3 regions of the Pilosibacter sp. NGB245 genome follow, and region 2 is predicted to be linked to each of the others. Evidence: predicted binding sites of a transcription regulator. Region 2 holds the regulator's gene; each other region holds the start of a gene.
What was found. Region 2 encodes Rex, which represses fermentation and respiration genes when NADH is low (regulators of the CRP and FNR family bind a similar motif). Its sites were predicted from a motif close to ATTGTTAANNNNTTAACAAT; they were not measured.
Positions count from the first base shown of each region.

Region 1: ACXMYH_RS12435 (acetyl-CoA C-acetyltransferase) is a predicted target of Rex. The motif match lies at 865-884, and genes of this name have one in related genera.
Region 3: fucO (lactaldehyde reductase) is a predicted target of Rex. The motif match lies at 941-960, and genes of this name have one in related genera.

Region 1 is NZ_CM171584.1:2,788,946-2,791,215, reverse strand. It holds gene ACXMYH_RS12440 (butyryl-CoA:acetate CoA-transferase) at 1-606, opposite strand, end outside; gene ACXMYH_RS12435 (acetyl-CoA C-acetyltransferase) at 989-2,173, shown strand; gene ACXMYH_RS12430 (enoyl-CoA hydratase-related protein) at 2,215-2,270, shown strand, end outside.
Region 2 is NZ_CM171584.1:1,486,375-1,488,644, forward strand. It holds gene abc-f (ribosomal protection-like ABC-F family protein) at 1-879, shown strand, start outside; gene ACXMYH_RS06790 (redox-sensing transcriptional repressor Rex) at 1,141-1,833, shown strand; gene acpS (holo-ACP synthase) at 1,851-2,195, shown strand; gene ACXMYH_RS06800 (NAD(P)H-hydrate dehydratase) at 2,192-2,270, shown strand, end outside.
Region 3 is NZ_CM171584.1:3,211,978-3,214,247, forward strand. It holds gene yfcC (putative basic amino acid antiporter YfcC) at 1-19, shown strand, start outside; gene ACXMYH_RS14320 (TetR/AcrR family transcriptional regulator C-terminal domain-containing protein) at 251-832, shown strand; gene fucO (lactaldehyde reductase) at 1,010-2,158, shown strand; gene ACXMYH_RS14330 (amidohydrolase) at 2,250-2,270, opposite strand, start outside.

The sequences.
Region 1 (2,270 bases), 1.3 Mb from region 2:
TGCTTCATCGACATCGCTTGCAGCTGCAGCGCCGCCCATCTCAGCGATCGCCGGGTTGTCACCTTCTACGATCATGTCAACGTGGGAGATATGAACACCTTCCTCAGTACCGCCGAAGCATACCGGCATATTTTCATTTACTTCCACGATAACGACCTTGGAGGTCTCGCAGACAGCAGCCATATGGGATGCGTTCGGTCCGAAGTTGAAGAAGCCGTGCTCGTCCATCGGGGAAACCTGGAAGACAGCGACATCCGGCTTGTTCTGGGATTCTCTGTAATATCTCGGAAGCTCGGAGTAACGGAGCGGAGCGTAGTAGCAGAAGCCCTGTGCGATCGCTTTTCTCTCGATCCCGCTCATATGCCAGGAGTTCCATGTCATATGTTCAGCCGGGTTCTCGATCTTGAAGATCTCCGGTACCCACATTAAGATACCGCCGCGGAAGTTTACGTCAGTTAATTCCGGAAGTCTTTTTGCGATTTCCTTATCGACTGCGATCGGAGTTGCTGTTGTCCAGCCGTAATCGACCCAGTCACCGGATTTGATAACGGAAGCTGCTTTCTCAGCGGAAACCAGCTTTTCCTGATACATCTGTTTGAAATCCATTTTAATACCCTCTCTTTGTAACCATAAAAATATTACTGCATCTCAGAACTTTGCCGGGATCATAGGATCCGGGGCTAAACTCTGACATTATTTTATCATTATCTGCCGGCAAGGTCAAGAAATCCGGTGAAAAAGGAATAGAAAGAAATGGTAAAACATGACAAAAACAGAAAGTGACGCGTCAGAGCATAAAAGTAACTTTTGTACGAAATGAAGAGTAAAGTTCCTAATTTGTTTAGAAAAAATATATAAAAAGCTTTTGATAATGATTTGACAGCAAAACGGTTTGGTGATATGATTAGTTATACATAATATACTGCCTTGCTTATGGAAAAATATATGGTGTAGAGCTTGGCAGCGGTATGATGAGGAGGAAAAGAAAATGGCAAAGAAAGTTGTACTTGCAGGTGCATGCCGTACGGCAATCGGAACAATGGGTGGCGAATTAAGCACAGTACCGGCTCCGGAACTTGGCGCAATCGTAATCAAAGAGGCTTTAAAGAGAGCAGGAGTTGCTCCGGAAGCTGTTGACCAGGTTTACATGGGCTGCGTAATCCAGGCTGGTCAGGGACAGAACGTAGCACGTCAGGCTACATTAAAAGCTGGTCTCCCGATCGAGGTTCCGGCTGTTACGATCAATGTTGTATGCGGTTCCGGTCTTGAGGCTGTCAACATGGCTGCTGAGATGATCCTTTCCGGTGACGCTGATATCGTTGTTGCAGGTGGTATGGAGAACATGTCCATGGCTCCGTATGCTATGATGAAGGGCCGTTACGGATACCGTATGGGCAATGCTACATTAGTTGATACAATGGTTAACGATGCTCTCTGGGATGCATTCAACAACTACCACATGGGTATCACAGCTGAGAACATCTGCGATCAGTGGGGTCTTACAAGAGAAGAACTGGACAAGTTCGCTGCAGTAAGCCAGCAGAAGGCAGAGGCTGCTCAGAAGTCCGGCGCATTCAAGGACGAGATCGTTCCGGTAGAAGTCAAGAAGAAAAAAGAGACAGTTATCGTAGATACAGATGAAGGCCCGCGTCACGGAACAACGGTTGAGACTCTCGGTAAGTTAAAACCGGCATTCAAGAAAGACGGCGGCTTAGTTACAGCTGGTAATTCTTCAGGAATCAACGACGGTGCAGCAGCAGTTGTTGTTATGAGCGAAGAGAAAGCTAAAGAGCTCGGTGTTAAGCCGATGGCTACATGGGTTGCCGGTGCTCTCGGCGGCGTAGATCCGAAGATCATGGGTATCGGACCGGTTGCAGCTACAAGAAAAGTTCTTAAGAGAACAGGCATGGAGATCAAAGACTTCGATATCATCGAGGCTAATGAGGCATTCGCTGCACAGTCTGTAGCAGTAGGTAAGGAGCTTGGCTTTGACCTTAACAAGTTAAACCCGAACGGCGGCGCGATCGCTCTCGGACACCCGGTAGGAGCTTCCGGATGCCGTATTCTCGTTACACTTCTTCATGAGATGGAGAAGGCAGATGCTAAGAAGGGTCTTGCAACTCTTTGCATCGGCGGCGGAATGGGCTGTGCTACAATCGTAGAGAGAGACTAATCTGATCTGGGACATAGACAAAATCTGAGGAGAACGACGATATGGGTTTTGTAAAATATGAGCAGGACGGTTTTATTGGTGTTATCACCATCAACCG
Region 2 (2,270 bases):
ATCTTAAAGATTATCAATGGTCTTGTCGAGCCGGATGCCGGTGAGATCATTCTGGGTTCCAGAGTCCACATCGGCTATTATGATCAGGATCATCAGGTCCTGCACATGGAAAAGACGCTGTTTGAGGAGATCTCCGACGCATATCCGGGAATGTCCAACACACAGATCAGAAGTACGCTGGCGGCGTTCCTGTTCACCGGGGATGACGTGTTTAAACGGATCGGGGATCTGAGCGGCGGTGAGAGAGGACGTGTGTCGCTTGCAAAGCTCATGCTCTCCGAGGCGAACTTCCTGATCCTCGATGAGCCGACAAACCATCTGGATATCACATCGAAGGAGATTCTGGAGAACGCGCTGAGCCACTACGGCGGAACTGTGCTCTATGTCTCCCATGACCGTTATTTTATCAACAAGACCGCGACGAGGATCCTGGATCTCACCGGAAAGCGGATGATGAATTATATCGGAAATTACGATTATTATCTGGAAAAACATGACGCGATGATGACGGCCCATTTCGGAAACGAGGCGCCGGAGAGTGCCGGCGGGATCGTCGGATTCGGCGCGTCGAAGACAGGAGCGGCGGCGGAGACTGCCGGAAAGGCTGTGGAGAATCCGGCAGCGGATGCCGGCGGAAAGCTCGACTGGAAGGCTCAGAAGGAAGAACAGGCCCGCCAGAGAAAACGCCAGAACGATTTAAAGAAGGTCGAGGATGAGATCCACAAGCTGGAGACAAGAGACGGGGAGATCGACGGCCTCCTCTGCGATGAGAGCGTATTCTCCGACGTTGCGAAACTCATGGAGTTAAACAAGGAAAAAGAGGAGATCGCAGGAAAACTGGAAGTTCTCTATGAAAAGTGGGAAGAACTTGCAGAATGATCATGACTGTCTAACAGCCCGCGCTGCAAAAGGGGCAGGCTTTTATACAGAGTGAGCTCTCGGCCCTGTGGGAATGCAGGATTGAATGCTTACGAATACAGACATACTCAAAGGAAAATGCTTCGTCCGGTCTGGGGAGATTTCGGGCGGGGCATTTTTCCGTCTGGGCAGTTTGCGCATTTTACTGACAAAGATTTGACAAATAATATAGATATAGGTATAATAAAAGACAGCGTTATACTGAGAAGGTGGAACTAGAAAATGACAGACGAGAGACAGATCTCAAAGGCGGTAATCTCAAGACTTCCGCGTTATTACAGATATCTGGGCGAACTGATGGAGGAGGGGATCGAGAGGATCTCTTCCAACGAACTGAGTGCCAGAATGAAGGTGACAGCGTCCCAGATCCGTCAGGATCTTAACAATTTCGGCGGCTTTGGACAGCAGGGATACGGATACAATGTGAAATATCTCTACACCGAGATCGCGAGGATCCTGGGGATCGACAGACAGCACAACCTCATTATCATCGGTGCCGGAAACTTAGGTCAGGCGATCGCCAACTATACAAATTTTGAGAAGCGCGGCTTTATGATCAAGGGAATGTTCGATATCAACCCGCGCCTGATCGGTCTTGTGGTCCGCGGAGTCGAGATCCGCGGGATCGATGACCTGGAGCAGTTTATTGTCGACAATGAAGTACAGATCGCGGCTCTCACGATCCCGAAGTCCAAAGCACCGGAGATCGCGGAGCGCCTGGTAAAAGCCGGGATCAAGGCGATCTGGAATTTTGCCCATACAGACTTAAATGTGCCGGATGATGTAGTCGTTGAGAATGTACATCTTTCCGAGAGCCTAATGCGTCTTTCCTACCGTGTCTGCAGCATGCAGGATGAGCGGGAGCGGAAAGCAAAGGAAAAAGCAGAACAGACGGGAACCAATGAGACATGTTGATTGGAGTTGGCTGTGATTTGATCGAAATTGAGCGTGTGAAAAAAGCCTGTGAAAAAGAGGCTTTTTTGACGCGTATCTATACCGAGCGCGAGCGCCGGCAGGCAAAGGGTGATCCCCGGGTCCTTGCCGGCACTTTTGCGGTTAAAGAAGCAGTAGCGAAGGTGTTTGGAACGGGATTCCGGGACTTTATGCCGGTCCATGTGGAGGTCTTAAGGGACCCGCTTGGAAAGCCGTATGTCGAACTTCATGCGGGAGCAGAGATGAAGGCGGAGGAGCTCGGGATCAGGACGATTCAAGTGTCGATCTCTGACACGAAGGACCATGCGATGGCGTTTGCCGTCGGAGAGGGGGATGCCGGATGAAAGCAGTTCTGAGCGGAAAAGAAATGAAAGCGTTTGACACCAGGTCCATCAGGGGGTACGGGATCCCGTCCCTGG
Region 3 (2,270 bases), 1.7 Mb from region 2:
TTTGATCGGTCTCTCATAAAAATCGGTCTGCCTTCGGTATCAGCCATCTGAAGCTAATTCAGGTATAGCAAAAACCCCGTATCATCCGCGTGACTCGATCGCGGATAATACGGGGTTTTTTTGAACGCTTCCCGATGATATCTGAAGAAGGAGCTAACCGGAGCAAAAAGACTTTCTCCCTTGGGAAAAATATGATAGAATTTACTGAATACGATAGCACCGGCCGCGATACCGGAGAAAGGAGCTTTTAATGATCGAATCCAGCGCGCCTGCCATGAAGGGGGAAAAAACAAAATACCGTCTCGCCGCAGCCATGAAGGAATGCATAAAGACAACTCCGGTCGATGCGATCACTGTCCGCCAGATCACAGAGCGCTGCGGCGTCACCCGCCAGACCTTTTACCGGAATTTTCTTGATAAATATGACCTGATCAACTGGTATTTCGACAAGCTCCTCGCCCGCTCCTTTGAACATATGGGCCGCGGGACCACGGTCCTTGACAGCCTGGAGAAAAAATTTACATATATTCAGGAGGAAAAGGCATTTTTTGCCGCCGCATTCCGCTATGACAGGCAGAATTCCCTGCGGGAGCATGATTTTAAGCTGATCCTCGCCTTTTATGAAAATCTGATCCGGGAAAAAAGCGGCAGACCGGCCAGCCCTGAGATCCATTTTCTTCTGGAAATGTACTGTCAGGGCTCGATCACCATGACCGTAAAGTGGGTTCTCGGTGGCATGGACCTGACCCCGTCCCAGTTTGCCGGGCTTCTCGTCCGCGCGATGCCGGCAGCATTGCGGGATCTGTTTCTTGAGCTTCATCTGCTGTCCTGATCTATTGTTATTTTGCACAATTTTTCCATATCTTTCTTTTGCAATATGTCGATTTTCCTTGAAGTGTTACACTTGGCCTTTTCTGTAACTTTCTTTTTGCCCTTCGGATTTGTTAATATAATAACAAAGGCACAGAAAGCTTTTGAGTTCAAGTATTCATGGAAGGAGTTTTTTATCATGGCAAATCGTATTATGTTAAATCAGACATCTTATCACGGAGCAGGCGCGATTCAGAAGATCGCGAACGAGGCAAAAGCCCACGGCTTTAAAAAGGCGTTCGTATGTTCCGACCCGGATCTCGTAAAATTCAAGGTTACCGCCAAAGTAACCGACATTCTGACCGCAAACGGTCTTGACTACGAGCTCTACTCCGATATTAAAGCAAACCCGACGATCCAGAATGTCCAGCACGGTGTTGAAGCCTTTAAGGCATCCGGCGCTGACTACCTGATCGCCATCGGCGGCGGCTCCTCCATGGATACCTCCAAAGCGATCGGCATCATCATCGCAAACCCGGAATTTGAGGATGTAAGAAGTCTTGAGGGTGTTGCACCGACGAAAAAACCGTGTGTTCCGATCATCGCCGTTCCGACAACAGCCGGTACTGCTGCCGAAGTTACGATCAACTATGTTATCACCGATATCGAGAGAAAACGTAAATTTGTATGCGTTGACCCGCATGACATGCCGATCATTGCGATCGTTGACCCTGATATGATGTCCTCCATGCCGAAGGGACTTACCGCTTCTACAGGTATGGATGCCCTGACCCATGCCATCGAAGGCTATACAACAAAGGCTGCCTGGGAAATGACCGATATGTTCCATCTGAAAGCCATCGAGATCATCTCAAGATCTCTGCGCGGTGCTGTAGCAAACACAAAGGAAGGCCGCGAGGGAATGGCTCTCGGTCAGTACATTGCCGGTATGGGCTTCTCCAATGTTGGTCTTGGTATCGCCCACTCCATGGCACACACACTCGGTGCTGTCTATGATACCCCGCACGGTGTTGCCTGCGCAATGATGCTTCCGATCGTTATGGAATATAATCAGGAATGTACCGGCGAGAAATACCGTGAGATCGCACGTGCAATGGGCGTTGCAAATGTTGATTCCATGTCTCAGGACGAATACCGGAAAGCTGCTGTTGACGCTGTCAAGAAGCTTTCCGCGGATGTCGGAATTCCGTCTGTCCTTGAGGCGATCAAAGAGGAAGACCTTCCGTTCCTTGCGGAGTCCGCACATGCAGATGCCTGCGCGCCGGGCAACCCGAAGGATGCCAGCGTAGAAGACCTGAAAGACCTGTTCCGTAAGATCATGGCATAAAAATGCCTTCTCGCATTTATGAAAAGAGCTCCGGCAAATTGGCCGGAGCTCTTTTTATCTGTCGCTTTTTATCGCATTCACTTCTCACCCATTAGTGCATAATGTCATAAAC